4 regions of the Micromonospora sp. KLBMP9576 genome follow, and region 4 is predicted to be linked to each of the others. Evidence: riboswitches for the same ligand, from Rfam matches in the RefSeq annotation. Region 4 holds a riboswitch; each other region holds the start of a gene.

Region 1 (5,053 bases), 2.1 Mb from region 4:
CTGGGCGTGGTGCGGCGGCGCACGATCCAGTCCTCGGGTGAGCGGGTCACCCGCATCGAGGACGACCTGCTCGATCCGGTCGCCGCCCCCGCCGAGATGGCTGTGGTCGGCGACGGCGCGCTGCTGGCCACGCTGTCGAAGGCCACCGGCCGGGGCATGCGCGACATCGTCGCCACCATCCAACGGGAGCAGGACGAGGCGATCCGCTCCCCCGGCTCGGGCGTGACGATCGTGTCCGGGGGGCCGGGCACCGGCAAGACGGCCGTCGCCCTGCACCGGGCCGCGTACCTGCTCTATTCGGACCGGGGCCGGTACGCCGGCGGCGGCATCCTGGTGGTCGGCCCGTCCTCGGTCTTCGTGGAGTACATCGCCTCGGTGCTGCCGTCGCTCGGCGAGAACACCGCCACCCTGCACTCGCTGGGCACCCTCTTCCCGGGCATGGCGGCCACCCGCGCCGACTCGCCGGCCGTCGCGGCGGTCAAGGGCTCGCTGCGGATGCGGCGGGTGCTGGAGCGGGCGGCGCGCGACGCGGTGCCGGACGGCCCGGGCGAGCTGCGCCTGCTGTACCGGGGGTCGCTGCTGCGGCTGGAGCGTCGCGAGCTGGACGGCATCCGGGAGCGGGCGCTGTCGCGGGGCGCCCGGCGTAACGAGGTGCGCCGGGTCGGCTTCGACGGGGTCTTCGCGGCGCTCTGGGCGCAGGCCCGGCGGCTGGGCGTCGGCCGGCTGCCCGAGCAGCGCGCGTTCGAGAGCGAGCTTGCCGAGCGGTCGGATTTCCGGGAGTTCCTCAAGGCCTGGTGGCCCCGGCTGCACCCCCGGCACGTGCTGGGCTGGCTGGCCCGCCCGGACCGGCTGCACCGCTACGCCGACGGGATCCTCTCCCGCGCCGAGATCCGGCTGCTGACCGACGCGTACCGGAGCCTGGATTCCGCGGGGCTGACGATCGCCGACATCGCGTTGCTCGACGAGTTGGACGCGCTGCTCGGCAAGCCGATGCGGCCGGCCCGGGCGAAGCGCGACCCGTACCAGCTGGCCGGCGGGGTCCGCGAGTTGAGCACCTACGCCGACCGGCAGCGCGCCGCCCGGGAGGCGGGCCGGGAGCGTCCGGAGGACTACCGGGAGTACGCGCACGTGGTGGTCGACGAGTCGCAGGACGTCTCGCCGATGCAGTGGCGCATGGTCGGCCGGCGCGGCCGGCTGGCCTCGTGGACGGTGGTGGGCGATCCGGCCCAGACGGCGTGGACGGGGGACCCGGAGGAGCTGTCCCGGGCCCGGGACCAGGCGTTGGGCCGGCGCAAGCGGCACCACTTCACCCTGACGACCAACTACCGCAACTCGGCGGAGATCTTCGCGGTGGCGGCGGCCGAGATCCGCCGGCTGCACCCGGATCTGCCGCTGCCCCGGGCGGTGCGTTCCACGGGTGTCGACCCGGTCGAGCTGACGGTGCCGCACCCGGAGCTGGCGGCCACGGTGGTGGCGGCGACCGCGACGGTGCTCACCGAGGTCGAGGGCACGGTCGGTGTGATCACCCCGGCGTCCCGGCGCGACGAGGTGGCCGGCTGGCTGGGCGGGCTGGACGCGCGGCGCCTGCAGGTGGTGACGAGCCTGGAGGCCAAGGGCATGGAGTACGACGGGGTCGTCCTCGTCGCTCCGGGCGAGATCCGGGCAGACCCCGGGTCGGGGGTGCGGACGCTCTACGTGGCACTGTCCCGGGCCACCCAGCGGCTGACCACCGTCGACCCGATCGACTGAGGACCCCTTACTTGCACACATAGCGATGTGAGCATAAATTGAACGCGAATCCGGATCCCCCGAGGGAGGATGGGCGCGTGGGCGCAGGTCATGACCACCATCACGGGTCGGTGGCGAACGCGGCACACCGCCACCGGGGCCGGCTCTGGGCGGCGTTCGGGCTGCTCGCCGGCCTGATGGTGGTGGAGGCGGTGGCCGCCTTCCGCACCGGCTCACTGGCCCTGCTGAGCGACGCCGGGCACATGTTCACCGACGTGCTCGGCATCGGCATGGCGCTCGCCGCGATCTCCGCCACCCGCCGGGCCGTCACGGACCCGCAGCGCACCTTCGGCCTCTACCGGCTGGAGGTGCTGGCCGCGCTGGCCAACGCCGTACTGCTCTCCGGCGTCGCGGTCTACGTCGTGATCGAGGCCGTCCGCCGCTTCGGCGACCCACCGGAGGTGCTGGCGGGCCCGATGCTTGTGGTCGCCGTGCTCGGCCTGCTCGCCAACATCGGCGCCTTCGCGCTGCTGCGCGCCGGGGCGAAGGAGAGCATCAATCTCCAGGGCGCGTACCTGGAGGTGCTCGGCGATCTCCTGGGGTCGCTCGGCGTGATCGGGGCCGCCCTGCTGATCGTCACCACGGGCTGGTGGTGGGCCGACCCCCTGGTGGCGGTCGCGATCGGGGCGTTCATCCTGCCGCGCACCTGGCGGCTGGCCCGCGCCGCCCTGCGGATCCTGGTGCAGGCCGCACCGGAGCACCTCCAGGTCACCGCGGTGCACGACCGGCTGGCCGCCGTGCCGGGCGTCGCCGAGGTGCACGACCTGCACGTCTGGACGCTGACCTCCGGGATGGAGGTGGTCTCGGCGCACCTGAGCCTGGCCCCCGACGCGGAGGTAGGTGCGGTGCTGGCCGCCGCCCGGGCCGCGCTGCGCGAGGACTTCCAGATCGCGCACGCCACGCTGCAACTCGAACCCGGAGCGTCGCCCGGGGCCTGTGAGGCAGTCGAGTGGTAATGAGCACAACCTTAAGTCTGGGAGAGTATTGTGGGCTTATGCCGGATTTGACTGACAGCAGACGCGCACCGTACGTCACCTGGGCTGCCCCTGTCACACCGGCACCGGTAGGCTCGGCTTCGGCCTCCGCCAGGCGGCACCCACCGGTGCCGGCGGTGGCCGCCGCCTAATCGCCCGACGGGGCGAACCGGGGAACCATGTTCGTGGGGTGCATCCGCGTCAGCGGTAGGGATCTTCCGTCCCGAACCCGTCAGCTAACCCGGTCGGCGGCTGACGGAAGGACACGTGTATGCCAGTGATGGCACCCGTACGACGACGCGCCGCCCGTACGGCGGCCCTGATCGCCACGACGCTCGCCCTCGGCAGCGCGGTGGCACCGGTCACCGCCGCCCCGGCTACAGCCGCCCGGGCCGGCCTGGCCGCGGCGGCACCCGGCCAGGACGAGGAGGGCGGCACCCCCGCCCTGCGGTCCCAACTGGAGGCCGCCAGCAAGGGCTACCTCGACGCCAAACGCGCCCTGGGCACGTCGGTGAAGCGGCAACAGCAGCTCGCCACGCAGCTCAAGAGCACCGAGGTCGAGATGACCTCGCGCACGGCCAAGGTCGGAGAGATCGCCGAGGCCGCCTACCGCACCGGCCGGCTCAGCGTCGCGTCCGCCCTGCTCAACAGCGGCTCCCCCGACGGCTTCATGGACCGCGCCGCCGCCCTCGACGCGGTGGCCGCCAACGAGGACCGCGCACTGCGTCAGCTCCAGGAGACCCGCGACGAGGTCGCCCGCACCAAGCTCGCCCTCGACGGCGAGATCCGGGAGCAGAGCAAGCAGGTCACCGTGATGGCCAAGCGCAAGGAGCAGGCCGAACGGGCGCTGACGGTCGCCAACAACCAGCAGCGGCAGCAGTCGGCCGGCGGGGGCACCTCGCCGGGCGGCACCTCGAACAAGACCGCGCGCGCCGCGCCGCGCAACTCCGACGGCTCCTGGCCCTCCGAGTCGTGCAGCGTCAACGATCCCACCCCCGCCAACGGCTGCATCACCCCACGCACGCTGCACGCGCTCAACCAGGCCAAGGCCGCCGGCTTCACCCGCTACGTCTCCTGCCACCGCTCCGGCGGCTCCGGAGAGCACCCGAAGGGCCGCGCCTGCGACTTCGCGGCCCAGAAGGGCGGCTTCGGCGGCGACGCCAGCGGCGGCGACCGGACGTACGGCAACAACCTGGCGGCGTACTTCGTGGGCAACGCCGACCGCCTCGCCGTGCTCTACGTGATCTGGTACAGGCAGATCTGGCTGCCGAGCAGCGGGTGGAAGTCCTACAGCGGAGCCAACGGCGACCCCTCCAGCGACCACACCAACCACGTGCACCTGTCGGTGTACTGACGCCCGCGCCCCCGGTGACCCCGCACGACGCGGGCCACCGGGCGGACCGCCCGACCTGACCGGCCCCGATCGCGTCCGCCGCGAGCGGGGCCGGCGCCGTCGTGGGGTCAGTCGGTCGACGGCTCGGGCGGGTGCCGGTCGAGGGCGGCGCCGAGGCGGGCCGCCAGCCCGAGGTGTGCGGCACGGGCCTGGCGGAACGCGTAGCCGAACAGCGGTGCGGGCGCGGCGAGGGTGATCTCCACGTCGATGCGGACCACGCCGTCGGGCTCCGCCCGCAGTCGGGTGTGGTTGCGCACCGTCGTGGCGGGCCACTGCCGGGCCACGGTGACGATCTCGTCGGGGTCGTCGACGAGGACGTCGGCCCGGTAGGTGGTCGTCAGGCGCACCGGCCCGACGGGCAGCCGATCGGTGATGTCGTAGCTGGCGCGCGCGCCGGGGCGGGGCGGCACCCGGCGCACCCGGACGATCAGCGGATGCAGGTCCTCCTGCCGGCGCAGGTCCACGAGCAACGCCGCGGCCCGCGCGACGGAGCAGCGCGCCTGGATGGTGTAGCTGAAGCAGTCCCGCCTGAGCACGCCGTCTCCCACCGTCGATGGTCGCCCGATCGTCGCGTATGCCGGGCGTGCTGGCAACGCCGCGCCGATCGCCCCCGGAGTCCGGACGTCCGGGCACCGCTCCCGCTACGGTCAGTTCATGGATTGTCCCCAAAAGTGTCGATTGGCGAGGACTGGGCGTATGGGCGGGTACGACGGATGAGCGGGCACGTGATGGTCTTCGCGCCCACGCCCCGGCTGACGGTGACCGTCGACCAGCCCAGCGAGGCGCCGGAGCTGCACCTGCACCCCGGCGGGCAGGGCGTCTGGCAGGCCCGGATGGTGATGTCGCTCGGGGTCGACGTGGTGCTCTGCACCGCCCTCGGCGGCGAGATCGGCCAGGT
Region 2 (5,053 bases), 1.6 Mb from region 4:
CTGCTCGCCGCGGACCGGGCCCGCAGCGGCCGGCAGCACGTCTTCGGTGCCGCCGCCAGCCGTGGGCTGACCCTGACCGAGTGCGTGAACCGCTCGGACGCGCTGGTCTCGGACGTCTCCGGGGTGGTGTCCGACTACCTCTACTCCGGCAAGCCGTACGCGCTGACGGACATGGTCGACTCCGGCGACCGGTTCCCCGAGCAGTTCCCGCTCGCGGGGTCGGGCTACGTGCTGCGCCGGGACATGTCGAACGTCGACGAGGTGCTGACCGCGCTGCTGGACACCGATCCGCTGGCCTCGGCGCGCTGGGCCACCCGCAGCCGCTACCTGGGTGACTTCCCCGCCGAGGCGTACGCCGAGGCGTTCCTGGACGCCGCGCGGCGCGAGCTCGACGCCGGTCGGGCGGTGCCCGCGTCCCGGGCGCCCGGTGGGCCGGGCCCCGTCGCCCTCTCCCCCACGCCCTGAGCCGGGCGCACCGGGCCCGTCCGGTCGCCCGAGTTCAGCGCCCGACGAGGCCCAGGACGGCCTGCGGGTCCTCGACGTGGGCGTTGTGTCCCAGGCCGGGCAGGGTGGCGACCGGCACGCCCAGCCCGTGCAGCTGCGCGTCGGTGACCATGGGGTCGTGTTCGCCGCGGGCCAGCAGCACCGGCACGTCGGTCGCCGCCAGCAGGGCGGGGAGGTCCGGTTCGCCCACGCCGAACGCGGCCGGGTCCATCGCCAGCCGCCAGCGGTCGCCGACCTGACGCAGCCCGGCCAGCACGGCGGGATGGTCCGGGGCGAGGAGCCCGGTCAGGCCGGCCACCCGCAGGTAGCGGCGGCCCGCCTCGTCCCGGCTGTCGAACCAGGTCACCGGCCGGGCGGCCAGGTCGGCCGCCTTCGCCAGCTCCGCCGGCGACCAGACGGCCTTGATCCCGATCCCGACGACGGCGTCGACCGGCAGCCCGCCGCCGCGGGCGGCCAGCGCCAGCCCGACGACACCGCCGAGGGAGTGCCCCAGCACGACGAGCCGGTCGCCCGCCTCGAGCCCCGCGGCGATCCGCGCGGCAAGCGCCGGGAACGAGTACCGCGGCAGCGGTGGGGAGCAGCCGTGACCGGCGAGGTCCGGTGCGAGCCAGCGCCCCGCCCACCGGCGCTCGAGCAGCGGCGCCCAGGGCAGCCACACGTCGCCGGTGGCACCCATGCCGTGCAGCAGCAGGAGCACCCGCCGACCGTCCCGGTCACCCGACTCGTCGGCCATGGGCGCAGTGTGCCACCGCGGGCCGGCCGGGGCGAGGGCCGTGACCCGGACACGACAGCGGGCGCCGGCCCCCGGGTGGGGGGCCGACGCCCGGCGGTGTCGTCGCTCAGGCGGAGTAGCCGCGGGTCGCGGCCCAGTTCGCCAGCGCGATGGTGCTGACCCAGTACGACGCGGCCGCCGGGTCCGCCGAGTCGGCGATCTTCACGGTCCGCCCCTCGTCCCGGTAGCCCACCACGGCAACGTAGTGGCCGCCGGGGAACGAGTGCCAGCCGCCGGCGGTGTCCGTGACGCTGCCGGCGACGTTCACCACGACGCCCCGCCCGGCGGAGATGGCCGCGACCACGTCGGCCTGGAGCCGGTCCATCTGGGCGGGGGTGGCGGCGCCGCCCGGGATCATCCGGGTCCGGTAGGGCTCGCCCTTCACGGTCGCGTTCAGCACCCGGGTGGTGTCCTGCGCGGAGTCGGTGCCCATCTCGTCGGTGCCGAGGCCGGCGCCGAGGGCGTCCTGGCTGCGCGCGATCCCGGCGGCGCTGAGCGCGTGCCGCACGGCCGCCGGACCACAGTTGTAGTACGTGGTCTGGGCCTGGTAGTCGTAGTCGAGGGTCTTCGACGCCGGGGCCTTGGCCGGCTCGGGCTCGCGGGTCGGGTCCGGGGTCGGGGTCGCGCTGGTGGCGCTGGCCGACGGGGTCGCGCTGGCGGTGGACGGGGCGGCGGTGGACGGGGCGGTCTCGACCCGGGCCTGACCGCGCGAGGCGACGGTGTCGTCGCGCAACTCGGCCGCGGCCACCGGGGCCTGCGCGGCGGCGGGGGCCTCGTCGGCTCCGGTCAGCAGCGCGCCGGTGCCCGACGCGAGCACCAACGCCACGGCGGACGCGGCGGCCAGCTGGTACGGACGCTCGGACGCGAGACGACGTAGCTGTCGCTTCAGGGGTTGCTTCACGATTTCCTCCACGGGCTCGGCGGGGGTGAGCGGCTGCCGGTCCGCGCCGAGGGCAGGGCGGACCGACCGCGCGGACGGGTGTCCGGGCGGGTGGTGGACCACTCAGGGAACGCGCCCGGGATGCCGGGCGCGTGACGGTGACCGGTGGGTCAGCTCGTCGCCCGGGGGCGGACGAGCGTGGGCACCGCGGCGCCGTGGAGACGGCGGGACGGCCGAGGGGCGGGTGGGTGCTGCACGAGGGTGGAACTCCTTCCGGCACCGCCGACCGGGTTAGCTGACGGATTCGGGCGGGAAGAGCGCCCTACCACGGGCCTGCGGCCCACGGATTCACCCCACAAGCACTGGGTCCCCGGTTCGTCTTGCACGATTAGGCGGGTCGGCGCGGCGTCACCTCCTGGTGAACGGGTACCGCACCGGACGCGCCGACATTACTGGCCGCCCGGCATCCCCGCCAACCCTCTCCCACCTGGTTAAACCTTGATCGGGAGACATTTTTTGCGGGCACTTCGCCACTGACGCGACTCAATGGGACGACCGTTTCGGGAACCCCTGTCGGGCGACAACGGGACGAGCGGCGGACTTCCGTGCCGAAATCCCGGTGGGAATCGACCGGGGCCGCCCCCGATGACCGTTTCGACCCCCGGGTGACCGGTGTCACGCAACCGGTCGGCGGTTTCCGGCCGCCGACGGCGCCCGGCCGACGTGCGGGGCCTCAGCGCGAGTCGACGTACGCCGACTCGGGGTCGGTGCGCGACCCGGCGGGCCGGGGACGCGGCGTCGCTTCGCCGCGCCGCCCCGCCGTCGCGCGGGTGCCGGGCCCCGCCCCGGGGCCCCCGCCGCCCGGCGGCGCGGGCCGGGCCGGGCGGCGCGGGCCGAGCAGCCGCATCATCGGCGTCTCGACGAAACGGTGCAACAGCCCGGCCAGGATCAGGTTGACCACCAGGAACCCGAGCACCACCAGCAGGCCCCACCAGCCGGGAAAGCCGACGCCCCAGTCGCCGGTGAGCCGCAGCACGCTGATCATCACCAGGACGTGCACCAGGTAGAAGGCGAAGGAGACCTCGCCGAGCCAGATCATCGGCCGGGACCGCCACGGCGAGCGCCGGCCCCGCACGTCCGCGTCCGCCGCCGCCGTGATGATCAGGATGTACGCCACCGAGAGCAGCGCCGCCCACAACTCGGCGCGGACCCACTGCGCGGCGACCACCCAGGTCGCCACGAAGAGCAGGCTGGCCACCGGCAGGCCCGGGCCCCGCCACCGGCCACGGCGCATCAGCTCGGCGGCGGCCACGCCCATCCAGAACTCCAGCGACCGCACGGGCGGGAAGATCTGGGTGAACCACCAGCGGCTCTCCTCCGGCACCAGGGCCTGGGCCGGCCAGAGCGCCAGGATCAGCAGCGGCACCGCGATCACCACGGCCCACAGCGCCCACGGCCGGACCCGGCGGATCAGCGGCAGCGCCAACGGCAGGCACAGATAGAAGAAGAGTTCGCAGGAGAGCGACCAGCTCACCGTGTTGACGCTGTAGAAGTGGCCACCCCGGGGATCCCAGGCCTGCAGGAGGAACAGGTTCTCCAGCGCGACGAACCGGTCCACCGGGTCGGCGAACCAGGCCGCGACCGCCAGGGCCGCCACCCAGAGCACCACGTGGTTCGGCCAGATCTTGGCCACCCGGCGACGCCAGAACGCCCGCCGGGTGTCGCCCGGGCGGGCCGACCAGACCAGCACGAAGCCGCTGAGGATGAAGAAGAACTGCACGCCGGAGAGGCCCAGGGTGAAGACCCAGTTCACCACCGCCTCGTGGCGGGGTTCGGCGATGATGCCCATCGTCCCGGCGTGGAAGCCGAAAACGAGCAGGGCCGCGACCCAGCGCAGCCCGGTCAGCGACGGCAGCCGGCTCGCCGGGGACGCGGGGCGGGCGGCCGGCGCGACGTCCGTCATGCCGGTGTCCCGACGATCGGCAGGGTCACCAGCAGCACGTACGTCTCCTCCTCGGCCGGCCTCGCCGGGCGCCCGAGGGTGCCCCGTGGCGGCCCGCCGGTCGGCGCCGCCCGCCGGGCACCCTACCCGCCGGGCCTGAAGCCCCGTTCCGTCCCGTCCGCGAGTGTCCGTTGTGCCCCATCCGGCGAGCACCGTCTCCCCCGGTGGGTCCGACCCGTTCGTCCCCCTTGCGGGGACCGCGCGGGAGTTTTCCGGTCCGTCCGAAGGCTGGCTAGTATTCCGGGAACCGAGGTGACGAGAGGCGGGCACGGATGCACCAGCGGATCCTCATGCGGGCGAAGAAGGGCCCGTTCGACGTCTACTCGCCCGAGGAGACGTACGAGCGGAACTGGATCGGCGAGAACAACGGCAACCTCGTCTTCAGCCACGCCGCCCACAAGCTCCTACGCACCGCCACCGCCGACATCACCGCCACCGAGTTCCGGGTCGACCCACGCGACGCCGACATGATCAACGAGCGGTACGACGTCTACGTGGTGCCGCTCGCCAACGCCTTCCGGCGCAGCTACGCCCACCGCGTCGCGACCATGACGAAGCTCATCGAGCAGCTCAAGATCCCGGTGGTGGTGCTCGGGGTGGGCGTGCAGACCGACGTCCACGGCAACCGGGACTACCTGCGCCCGATCGACGACGTGGTGACCGGGTTCGTGCGGGCCGTGCTCGACCGCTCGCACAGCATCGGCGTCCGTGGCGAGATCACCCGCGACTACCTGCGCGCCCTGGGCTTCTCCGCCGTCGACGTGATCGGCTGCCCGTCGATGTTCCTGCACGGCGACAGCCTGCGGGTGGAGAAGCGGAAGGCGGCGCTGGCCCCGGACGACCGGCTCGCGCTCACCGTCTCGCCGTACGTCGCGTCGATGGCGGAGATCATCGC
Region 3 (5,053 bases), 450 kb from region 4:
GATGCCTGTGACGACCGTCAAGACGGAGAAGTGCCCGACCATCAACGGGGTGGTCAGCGAGGCGGCCCGCACCGCGATCCGGACCGCCTGCGCGCAGGTCGGCGACCCGTACGTCTGGGGTGCCACCGGCCCGAACTCGTTCGACTGCTCCGGCCTGACCCAGTACGCCTACAAGGCGGCGGGAATCCATCTGACGCACTTCACGGGCGCGCAGTGGAAGGAGGGCAAGGCCATCCCGCGCTCCGAGGCGCGCCCCGGTGACCTGGTCTTCTTCTTCGCCGACCTGAGTCACGTCGGCCTCTACCTCGGCAACGACAAGATGGTGCACGCGCCCCGGGCCAGCAAGCCGGTCAACGTCTCCAGCATCAACACCATGCCGGTGGCCGGGTTCCGCAGGCCCGGCTGACCCGCAGCGCGCAACGAGAGGGCCCCCGGTCGGATCGACCGGGGGCCCTCGTCGTGCGGTGGGATCAGCGGGGCGCGCCCAGCGGGGACGGCACCAGGTTCACGTCGTCGCGGTTGACGTACATGATGCGGTGGCCGAACTGGATCTGCACGTACCGGTTGTCGCCGCGGACGACCGTCCGGTCACCCGGGGCGGAGCCGTCGAACGTGGTGGCCCGGTAGTACTCGCCGGGGAGCACGTCGCCGACGGCGTACCGCTGGCCGGCCGACAGGGTGTACTGCAGGGGGGAGATCGGCTGGTACGGCACGCCGGCCGGGTACGCCGCCTCCTCCGGGTACGCCCGCCCGTACACCGGGACCGTGGTCTTGCCGGCCTTCGGGGTGGCGACCAGGCCGACGGCCCAGTTGGCGGTCCGGGCGCCGGCGGGGTTGTGGAACCACGCCTTCTGCCCGAGGTACCAGATGGCCGTCCAGTCGCCCCGCACCTCGGCCAGCGCGTACGTCTGCCCGGCCGACACCCGGGCGCCGTGGTCGGAGACGTACATGGTGTTGGGGGTGCCGTCGGGCCGCAGCGCGATGTCGTTGACCAGCGGCGCGTCCTGGCTGGGCGCGTTGTGCAGGGCCAGCGCGGACGAGCCGCGCAGCGGGCAGGGGGCCGTCTCCGGGGGCGGGTTCGGCACGCCCGGGGGCTGCCGGTTGCAGCCGGTGAACTGCGGCTGGTTGGTGGCGAAGTCCGGGTCGATGGTGACCAGCCCCGTGCGGTGCGTGCCGGTCGACCTCAACGGCGCCTTGAGCAGGTCGAAGTAGTGCGACCAGTTCCAGTACGGTCCCGGGTCCCAGTGCATGCCGCGCACGTTCGCGGCGACGGTGCCGGGGACGTTGTCGTGCCCGATGATGTGGTTGCGGTCCAGCGGGATGTTGTACTGCCGCGCCAGGTGGCGGACCAGTTTGGCGGAGGTGCGGTACATCGCCTCCGTGTACCAGGTGCCGTGCCCCGCGAAGCCCTCGTGTTCGAGGCCGATCGACTTGGAGTTCACGTACCAGTTGCCGGCGTGCCAGCCGACGTTCTTGGTCTTGATGTGCTGGGCGATGTGGCCGTCGACAGAACGCAGGGTGTAGTGCCAGCCCACCCGCTTGGGGTCCTTGACCAGGTTGACGCTGGGGCCGAAGTAGCCCTCGGTGTCGTGGATGACGATGTATTCGATCTTCTGCTGCGCGGGCCGGTCGGCCAGGTCGTGGTTGCCGTAGTCGCCCAGGGTGGGGCCGTAGTTCTCGTACGGCGCCGGGATCCACTCGCAGGAGATGTCGCTGGGGCACTCCAGCCCGTCGGGCCGGGTGAGCTTGCGCAGGCGCAGCCGGTCCAGCCAGGAGCGCTGCGGCTGGACCGCGCTGCCGGCCAGCGTGACCCGCTGCCCGTCGTCGGTGAGCCGGCTGTCGCCCGTGGCGATGGTGGCGTACACCTCGTTGGCGAAGGCCGCCGCGGCGTCGGCGCTGTCCGCGCCGGAGTACCGGGCCACCGCGCCGTACCAGGCCGCCGGGTCGGTGCCGGCGCCGACCGGGGCGCCGATCTCCTTCTGGTACGCGGCCAGCAGCGCCGCGCCGCCGCGGATGTTGGCGGCGACGTCCGTCCGCAGTGCCTCCTCGCCGACGCCGGTGAGGTCGGCGGCGGCGTCGAGGGTGCGCAGAGCCGCCTCGGCGGGCGGCGGGTCGGCTGGCGGCTGTTCCGCGCCGGCCAGGGAGGGCCGGGAGTCGTCGCCGCGCGGGTCCTCGGTGCCCTCGTCGTGGTGGGTGCCGCCGGGCAGGGTGGCGACGTGCTCGGCGTCGGTGAGGTGCATCGGGCCGTAGCCGGCGCTGGTGCTCGGCGTGCCGGCGTTGGTGTCCCAGCGGGACTGCAGGTAGGAGACCCCGAGCAGGACGCTCTCCGGTACGCCGTACTCGGCCGCCGCGGCGGCGTACTGCTGCTGCCGGTCGGTGGCGGGCGCGGCGGCGGCGGGGCCGGTGGCCGCGAACGGCGTCGTCACCATGGCGGCAGCCACGGCGGCGGCCAGCAGGACGCGTCTGCTCCTCGTTGTCGCTGACAGGTGCATCGAACCCCCAGTTCGGACGGGCGAAGTTGGGGTCACCTTCACCCCGCTCACCAGCTTTGGTCAATACCTTTCCACCGCACACTTCAAAAGGAAGGAAATCTTCGTCGCCCGGGTTGCGGCGCGCCGCCGCACCGGGACCGGCACGGAGTGTCATGGCCCGGAGGCTTGTGGATCGACGACTGTCGTCTCTACTCTGGTCCTCCGTGGGCCGGTGACCATCCGTCCAACCAGGGCGATGACGGCCGACACCGCCGAGTCGCTCCCGAGCGAGCCGGGGACCCAGGTTCCCCGGGGTGAATCCGCAGTCCCTGCGGTAGGGCGTCCCTTCCCGCCCGAACCCGTCAGCTAACCCGGTAGGCGGTACGGAAGAAGGAGTACGGACCCCGGTGGCACACCATGCCCCGCGGCCACCGTCCGCCCGGTCGGCCCTCGCCGACCCGACGACGGCTGCGCCGCGCCAACGCTGGCACCGCCGCACCACCGCCCTCGCCGCCCTCACCGCGTTCGCCGTCGTCCTGACCGGCGGCGCCACGGCGGCCCACGCCGAACCGACCGTCGCCGAGATCGAGCGGCAGATCGACGAGGACTGGAACAAGCTCGAACCGATCATCGAACGGCACAACGCCACCCGGCAGGACCTGGCCGCCAGGCGGCGGCAGGCCGACGCGCTCGCCGCCCAGATCACGCCGTTGCAGGCGCAGGTCGACCAGGCGATGGAGAAGGTCGGCGTGCTCGCCGTGCGCGCCTACAAGGGCGAGCGGTTGTCCGCGCTGAACGCCGTGCTGGGCAGCCACTCGCCGAGCGAGGTGATGGGGCAGCTCGAACTGCTCGACCAGTTCGCCCAGCATCAGCAGCAGGACGTGCGGCAGGTGACCGTGCTGCGCGACCGGCTGGCCGGCAAGAAGGCGCCCCTGGACGAGATGGTCGTCCAGCTCGCCCGCACGGAGGCCCAGCTCGCGGCCAGGAAGAAGCAGATCAACGCCGAGATCGACCGGTTGCAGAAGCTGCGGCTGCGGGTCTACGGCAACGGCGGTGGTGGGCCGCTGCGCCCCGCCCCCTGCCCGGCCAGCTACCCCGGCGGTGCGGCCGGCACCGCGGTGAAGTTCGCCTGCGCCCAGATCGGCAAGCCCTACGTCTGGGGCGCCGAGGGGCCGAACTCGTACGACTGCTCCGGCCTGATGCTCGCCGCCTGGGCGAAGGCCGGGGTCTCCCTGCCGCACAACGCGGCGCAGCAGCGCCGGGCCACCGCGTCCGTGAGCCGGGGCGAGCTACGCCCGGGTGACCTGGTCTTCTACTACAGCGACCTGCATCACGTCGGCATGTACGTCGGCGGCGGCTGGGTGGTGCACGCCTCGCGCGCCGGGGTGCCGATCAAGATGAAGAAGGTCGACGACGGCCCCATCCACAGCTACGGCCGCCCAGGCTGAGCAGTCGGGAGGGCCCCTTGCGCCGCCGTCGGCCGCGCAAGGGGCCCGTACTGCCTCAGGGCGAGCGGGTCAGCTCGTCGGCCAGGTGCGCCAGTGCTGCCAGGAGCGGCTCGGGGTCGGGCCGCGCTGCCCCTGGTAGCGCGAGCCGTAGACGGCCGATCCGTACGGGTGCTCGGCCGGCGAGGAGAGCCGGAAGATGCAGAGCTGGCCGATCTTCATGCCCGGCCAGAGGGTGATCGGCAGGTTGGCCACGTTGGACAGCTCGAGGGTCACGTGACCGGAGAAGCCCGGATCGATGAAGCCCGCCGTGGAGTGGGTGAGCAGCCCGAGCCGGCCCAGCGAGCTCTTTCCCTCGAGGCGGCCGGCGAGCTGATCGCCGAGCGAGATCACCTCCAGCGTCGAGGCCAGCACGAACTCGCCGGGATGCAGCACGTACGGCTCCCCGTCGGGCACCTCGACCATCGACGTGAGATCGTCCTGCTGCTGTGCGGGGTCGATGTGGGTGTAGAGGTGGTTGTTGAAGACCCGGAAGAGCTTGTCCAGGCGTACGTCGATGCTGGACGGCTGGACCAGTGTGGGCTCGAACGGCTCCAGCGCGAGCGTGCCCGCCTCGATCTCGCAGGCCAGGTCGCGGTCGGAGAGCAGCATCCGAACACCTTAGCGAGGTACGCGCGTGACCTGCGTGTCGGAGTGCGGCTTAGTACATCTGTTCGATAGAATGTCCGCATGGCTTCCTGGTCCGAGTTCGCCGTCGACGAGCCCCGCCTCGCCGACGGGATCCGCCTCCTCATGCAGCAGTACGGGCCTGGCTTCGGCTACCTGGCCACCGTCCGCGCCGACGGCGGTCCCCGGGTGCACCCGGTCTCCCCGGTGATCACGGAAGAGGGGCTCTTCTGCTTCGTCGTCGACTCGCCCAAGCGGCGCGACCTGGAGCGCGACGGCCGCTACGCGCTGCACTCCTTCCCGCCGGAGGAGAGCGACGACGAGGCATACGTCGCCGGGCACGCCCGGCCGGTGACCGACCCGGCCCGGGTTGCCCGGCTGGCCCGCACCCAGCGGGCCGCGCCGCAGGTCGACTGGCGGGTCTTCGAGTTCACCGTCGACGTGGCGATGCTGGCCCGCCGCGAGCCCGGC
Region 4 (5,053 bases):
GGGTGGGCAATGAGTCGTCCCGGAGCACCAGGCACCCAACCGGGCCCGGAGCGCGCGCTCCCGGCGCCGACCGAGGGTGGCGCCCCGGTCCCCGTCGGCACGCCGCCGGCCGCCCCCACCGACCCGGGGCAGGCGCTCGCCGAGTTGCAGGCCGGCAACCGGCGGTTCGTGACCGGTGCCCCGCGCCACCCCAACCAGGACGCCGGACACCGCGCGGCGGTCGCCGACGGCCAGCACCCCTTCGCGGTGATCGTCGGCTGCTCCGACTCCCGGCTCGCCGCCGAGATCATCTTCGACCGGGGCCTCGGTGACCTGTTCGTGGTGCGCACCGCGGGCCACACCATCGGCCCCGAGGTGCTGGGCAGCGTGGAGTACGCCGTGACGGTCCTGGGCACGCCGCTGGTGGTGGTGCTCGGGCACGACTCCTGCGGGGCCGTCCAGGCGGCCCGTACGGCGGCTGCCACGGGCACCCGCCCGGTCGGGCACCTGTGCGCCGTGGTGGACGCCGTGGTGCCCAGTCTGCGCCGGGCCGCCGCCGAGGGTGTGGACGACATCGACCGGATCGTCGACATCCACATCGCGTACACCGTCGAGGCGATGCTGGGCCGGTCCGCCGTGCTCGCGGCCGAGGTGGCCGCCGGTCGCTGCGGCGTGGTCGGCATGTCGTACCGGCTGGCGGCCGGCGAGGCGCGGACGGTGGCCGCGGAGCCCGCCCGCGCACCCGCGCCGGCGGAGCCCGCCAGCGCCGCGCTCGCCTGACCGACCGCCGCCCTCGCGGCTCTCGGGCCGACGACCCGAGCCGGCTGCCCGCCTGCCGTCCGGCGCGGCCCTGCGGACGGTCCACGGCACACCGCTGCCGGGCGCGCGTCCAACACGACGCGAAAGGGCCGCCCCCGCGTCGGCGGGGCGGCCCTTTCGCGCGGGGCGTGGCTAGAGCAGTGACACGTGGACGTGGTCCGTGTGGTTCGAGGGACCGCTGTAGGACTTCCAGCCGGTCGCGGGGAACCAGATCTGCCGGTTCCAGATCACGTAGTAGATGCCGAGCAGTTCGGCGTTGCGGACCAGGAACGCGGTCAGGTCGTTGCCGTACCGGTAGGTGTCGTCGTTGTGCCAGGGGGCGAAGCCTCGGTTCTGCAGCGACCAGTCGCAGGCCCGGCCCTTCGGATGCTCGTACGGCCCGCCGGTGCGGTGGCAGCCGACGAACCGGTCGAAGCCCGCCCGCTTGACCTCCTTGTACATGTGCAGGGTGCGGGCGGTGACGCAGCCGGCGGTGGTGGGGTCGCTCTCGGTGCAGCCCTGCGGCTTCCAGTCGCCGTCGGCGGTCCGGCCCGGTGCCTGCCGGGCCACCGGTGACTCGGCGACGACCTTGCCCCCGGTGAGGCCCCTGCCGCCGACCAGCGCGAGCGCCTTCTCCGCCTCGCGCTTGCCGCGGGCCAGCTCGTTCCTCAGCTTCTGCTGCTCGCGGACCTCGGCGTCGGCCGCCAGCTTGGCCTGCTCGGCGCGGGCCTTGACCGCGTTCACCTCGGCGAGCTTCTTCGAGTTGACCAGATTGAGTTCGTCGAGGGCGGCGGCACGCCGGACGAACGAGTCGGGGTTGGCGGTGTCCAGCAGCATCGACACCGCGCCGATCCGCCCGGTCCGGTAGGACTGGGCGGCGATCTCGTTGACCTGTGGGGCCAGGAGCGCCAGCTCCGCCTGTGCGCGGCCGACCTCCAGGGCCAGCTCGCGCTGGCGCTTCTCCGACTTCTTCAGCTTGGCCTGGGACTGCACGTAAGCCCGGTTCCGGGCCTCGATCAGGTCGTCGAGCAGCTTGGGCTCGTCGTCGCCGTGCCCGGAGGGCTGGGGCGGGGTGGGTGCGGCCGCCGCCGGGAGCGGCCCGGCGAGGACCGCGAGGGCGGCGAACACGGCCACCACGGGCGTCAGCCAGCGGCGTAGGGGTGCCGTCACAGTTTTCCCTTCCATCGACCGCCGACCGGGTTAGCTGACGGGTTCGGGGCGGAAGTGGCCCCTACCGCTGTCGCGGATTCACCCCACGTGCCTGGGTCCCCGGCTCGCCTGGCGGCGATTGGGCGGCGGCACCGCAGGCGCCGCTGCGCGCCTTCGGCGGTGACCGGCAGCGAGGTTACCCGAGAGCGGGCCTGAGGATCTACGTCCCTAAGCCGACTAAATGCGTTATTTCGTAACAGCGCATGGTGACCAGTGACGCGATTATCAGGACGGACGTCCCGAATGGTCACGCTGCGCGATGTCACCATGCGGTGTCCGTGGTTCCGTCCCGTCCCGGCCGTCCGGTGGCGGTCGGCGCTTCCCCGGCGCGCGACCCGGCGAGCGCCGCCAGGGCCTCGGACCGGTCGGCCGCCGGCCGGTGCGCTGTCGCGTCGCCCCCGGCGGTGCCCGTGCCGCGCCGGCCGGCCGTGGTCACCAGGGCCGCCAGCCCCGTGGTCAGTGGTACGGCGGCGATCAGGCCGAGGGTGGCGACCGCGCTGCGGACGATCTCCTGGGCCAGGAACTCGCTGGTCAGGATCTGGGTCACCGCCCGCGAGTCGGCCGTGAGCAGGAGCAGCACCGGCAGCGAGGCGCCGGCGTACGCCAGCACGATGGTGTTCACCGTCGAGGCGATGTGCGCCCGGCCGACCCGGGTCGCCGCCCGGTAGAGCTGCGTACGCGACAGCCCGGGGTTGGCGTGCGCCAGCTCGGTGACCGTGGCGGCCTGTGTGACGGTGACGTCGTCGAGCACGCCGAGGGAACCGATGATGATCCCGGCCAGCAGCAGGCCGTGCAGGTCGACGTCGGCCTGGAGCATCGACAACGTGGTGGCGTCCTCGCTGCCGAACCCGGTCAGGTGGGTCGCGGCGGTGGCGATCGTGCCGAGGACCCCGGTCAGCACCAGGCTGCCCAGCGTGCCGAGCACGGCGACCGAGGTCTGCGCGGTCACCCCGTGGGTCAGGTAGAGCACCACGAACATGATCAGGGCGGCGCCGACGATCGCGACCAGCAGCGGCGGACTTCCGGCGCCGATGCCGGGCAGCACGAACGTCAGCAGGATGGCGAAGCTCGCCGCCAGGCCGGCCAGCGCCGCCAGCCCGCGCCACCGGCCGAAGGCGACGATCGCGGCGGCGAAGAGCGCCACGAGCCAGATCAACGGCGTGCCGCGCTGGTGCTCGGCGATGTTGTAGGTGCTGGTCGTCGGGTCGGCGGGGTCGGTGAGGACGACCAGGATGACCTCGTCGCCCACGGCGACGGTCGGCGCCCCGGGGCCGGCCGGCACCGGTGTGCGTACCTCCTGGCCGGCGTCGGGACCGTCGTCTACCCGGGCCGTGACCGTGCCGCAGGGGCCCGGCGGGCCGTCGGGACTCCCCTCCGGGATCTCCGGCGCCGGCGGGCACGGCTCGGTCACCACCCGCGTCACCGTGCCGTGGTAGCGGGGGGAGTCGGCACCGGCCGCCGGATCCGACGTGTCGCCGGGCCACAGCACCAGAGCCGCGATCAGCGTGGCGACGAAGAGGGGCACCACCGTCGCGGCGAGGATCCGCCGCACCCGCGGTGGGGCGGATCGGGTGGGGTGGGTGTGCTCGGCGCCCATCGAGTGCCTCCCAACGAATCCGGGGTGGGTTACGCGCCGGCCGGCGTCCCCACCCGGAGGTGGGTGGGCGGTTCCGCTGCCCGTGCGGGCGGGCGGGGCGGGCGGTGCGGGATCCGGAGGGCCACCGGCGAATGGTAGCCACCCCGGTATCCGGGCGCAGGTCGTGCGCGTGGTGTCGGGGCGTGGGCCACCGGCTGCCCCGCCGTCGGCGCCCGCCCGGGCGGGTGCCGCCCCGCGTGGTGGCCGCCCGGGCGGGCGGGCCGACGCGCTAGCGTGTCGGGTGTGCGGACGACGGTGCCGGCGGCGTGGGGAGCGAGGCTCCTGCTGCTCGCCTGCACGCTGCTCGGGCTGGCCGCGATGCACACCATCGGCCACGACTCGCACCCGACGGGGCATCCGGCCGCCCACGCCAACGCGCCCGCCCCGCACGCCAACGCGCCCGCCCCGCACGCCAACGCGCCCGCCGGGCCCGCCCCGCACGCGGACGCGCCCCGGCACGGCGGCACCGTCCCGTACGCCGTCGGGGTGGCTCTTCGGGACGTGGCGGGCTGCTCCGGCGGCTGCGCGGCCGAGCGGCTGCTGCCGTTCGGCGGCCCGGGCGGGGAACTGCCCGGCTGGGGTGTCTGCCTGGCCGTGCTGGGTGCCTTCGCGGTCACCCTGCTGATCGCCGCGCTGCTCTCGGCGGGCGTACGCGCCGTCGGCCCGCCGGGGCGTCGCACGGTCGGCGCCATCCCGTCGACCCGGGCCCCGCCGCCCCGGGCGGTCGGTCTGCGGCTCGCCACGGTCTCGGTGCTGCGCACGTAGGACCCCCCGACGCGGTCCGGCTCCACGCCGCTCCGCGTCCTCGTCGTGCCGCCTGCGTTCCGACACCGAAAGGCCTCAGACGTGACCACTCGTATCCTTGCGCGCCGTGCCGCCCTGGCCGGCGCCGCCCTGACCGCCGCCCTCGCGATGACCGCCTGCGGCGGCGACGACCACTCGTCCCCGGAACCGGGCCACGGCGCGCCCGGCACCGGGGGGCCGGCCGCCACGGCCACCGGGGCGGCCGCGTTCGGCGACGCCGACGCGATGTTCGCCCAGATGATGATCCCGCACCACCGGCAGGCGGTGGAGATGGCGGACCTGGCCGCGACCCGCGCGGCTGACCCGGAGGTCAAGCGGCTCGCCACGGAGATCAAGGCGGCCCAGGCGCCCGAGATCGCGACCATGAGCGGCTGGTTGGCGGCGTGGGGGCGGCCGGTGCCGTCGCCGGGAGCCGGAATGCCGCACATGGATCACGACATGCCCGGCATGATGTCCGACGCCGACATGAAGAAGCTGGCGGCGGCCTCCGGCCGGGAGTTCGACAGGCAGTTCCTGACCATGATGATCGCCCACCACGAGGGCGCGGTCACGATGGCCCGCGACGAGCAGGCCCGGGGCGTGAACGGGGAGGCCAAGGCCCTGGCCGGGCAGATCGTCAGCAGCCAG

The links. Region 4 has a riboswitch for cyclic di-AMP ahead of ACQ452_RS02650 (coiled-coil domain-containing protein). Riboswitches for the same ligand answer to the same signal wherever they lie in the genome.
Region 1: another riboswitch for cyclic di-AMP. It lies ahead of ACQ452_RS21130 (coiled-coil domain-containing protein); the one in region 4 lies ahead of ACQ452_RS02650 (coiled-coil domain-containing protein).
Region 2: another riboswitch for cyclic di-AMP. It lies ahead of ACQ452_RS09555 (C39 family peptidase); the one in region 4 lies ahead of ACQ452_RS02650 (coiled-coil domain-containing protein).
Region 3: another riboswitch for cyclic di-AMP. It lies ahead of ACQ452_RS00460 (NlpC/P60 family protein); the one in region 4 lies ahead of ACQ452_RS02650 (coiled-coil domain-containing protein).

Annotation. Positions count from the first base shown of each region.
Region 1 is NZ_CP194567.1:4,821,702-4,826,754, forward strand. Features, by position in the region: gene ACQ452_RS21120 (HelD family protein) at 1-1,749, shown strand, start outside; gene ACQ452_RS21125 (cation diffusion facilitator family transporter) at 1,827-2,744, shown strand; cyclic di-AMP (ydaO/yuaA leader) riboswitch at 2,898-3,029, shown strand; gene ACQ452_RS21130 (coiled-coil domain-containing protein) at 3,043-4,116, shown strand; gene ACQ452_RS21135 (SRPBCC family protein) at 4,224-4,691, opposite strand; gene ACQ452_RS21140 (1-phosphofructokinase family hexose kinase) at 4,869-5,053, shown strand, end outside.
Region 2 is NZ_CP194567.1:2,133,767-2,138,819, reverse strand. Features, by position in the region: gene ACQ452_RS09565 (CDP-glycerol glycerophosphotransferase family protein) at 1-465, shown strand, start outside; gene ACQ452_RS09560 (alpha/beta fold hydrolase) at 500-1,237, opposite strand; gene ACQ452_RS09555 (C39 family peptidase) at 1,344-2,189, opposite strand; cyclic di-AMP (ydaO/yuaA leader) riboswitch at 2,422-2,561, opposite strand; gene ACQ452_RS09550 (acyltransferase family protein) at 2,890-4,119, opposite strand; gene ACQ452_RS09545 (polysaccharide pyruvyl transferase family protein) at 4,431-5,053, shown strand, end outside.
Region 3 is NZ_CP194567.1:94,273-99,325, forward strand. Features, by position in the region: gene ACQ452_RS00450 (NlpC/P60 family protein) at 1-406, shown strand, start outside; gene ACQ452_RS00455 (N-acetylmuramoyl-L-alanine amidase) at 471-2,492, opposite strand; cyclic di-AMP (ydaO/yuaA leader) riboswitch at 2,732-2,866, shown strand; gene ACQ452_RS00460 (NlpC/P60 family protein) at 2,879-3,919, shown strand; gene dcd (dCTP deaminase) at 3,989-4,567, opposite strand; gene ACQ452_RS00470 (pyridoxamine 5'-phosphate oxidase family protein) at 4,646-5,053, shown strand, end outside.
Region 4 is NZ_CP194567.1:542,778-547,830, forward strand. Features, by position in the region: gene ACQ452_RS02645 (carbonic anhydrase) at 10-759, shown strand; gene ACQ452_RS02650 (coiled-coil domain-containing protein) at 931-1,947, opposite strand; cyclic di-AMP (ydaO/yuaA leader) riboswitch at 1,951-2,082, opposite strand; gene ACQ452_RS02655 (YibE/F family protein) at 2,249-3,583, opposite strand; gene ACQ452_RS02660 (hypothetical protein) at 3,866-4,387, shown strand; gene ACQ452_RS02665 (DUF305 domain-containing protein) at 4,535-5,053, shown strand, end outside.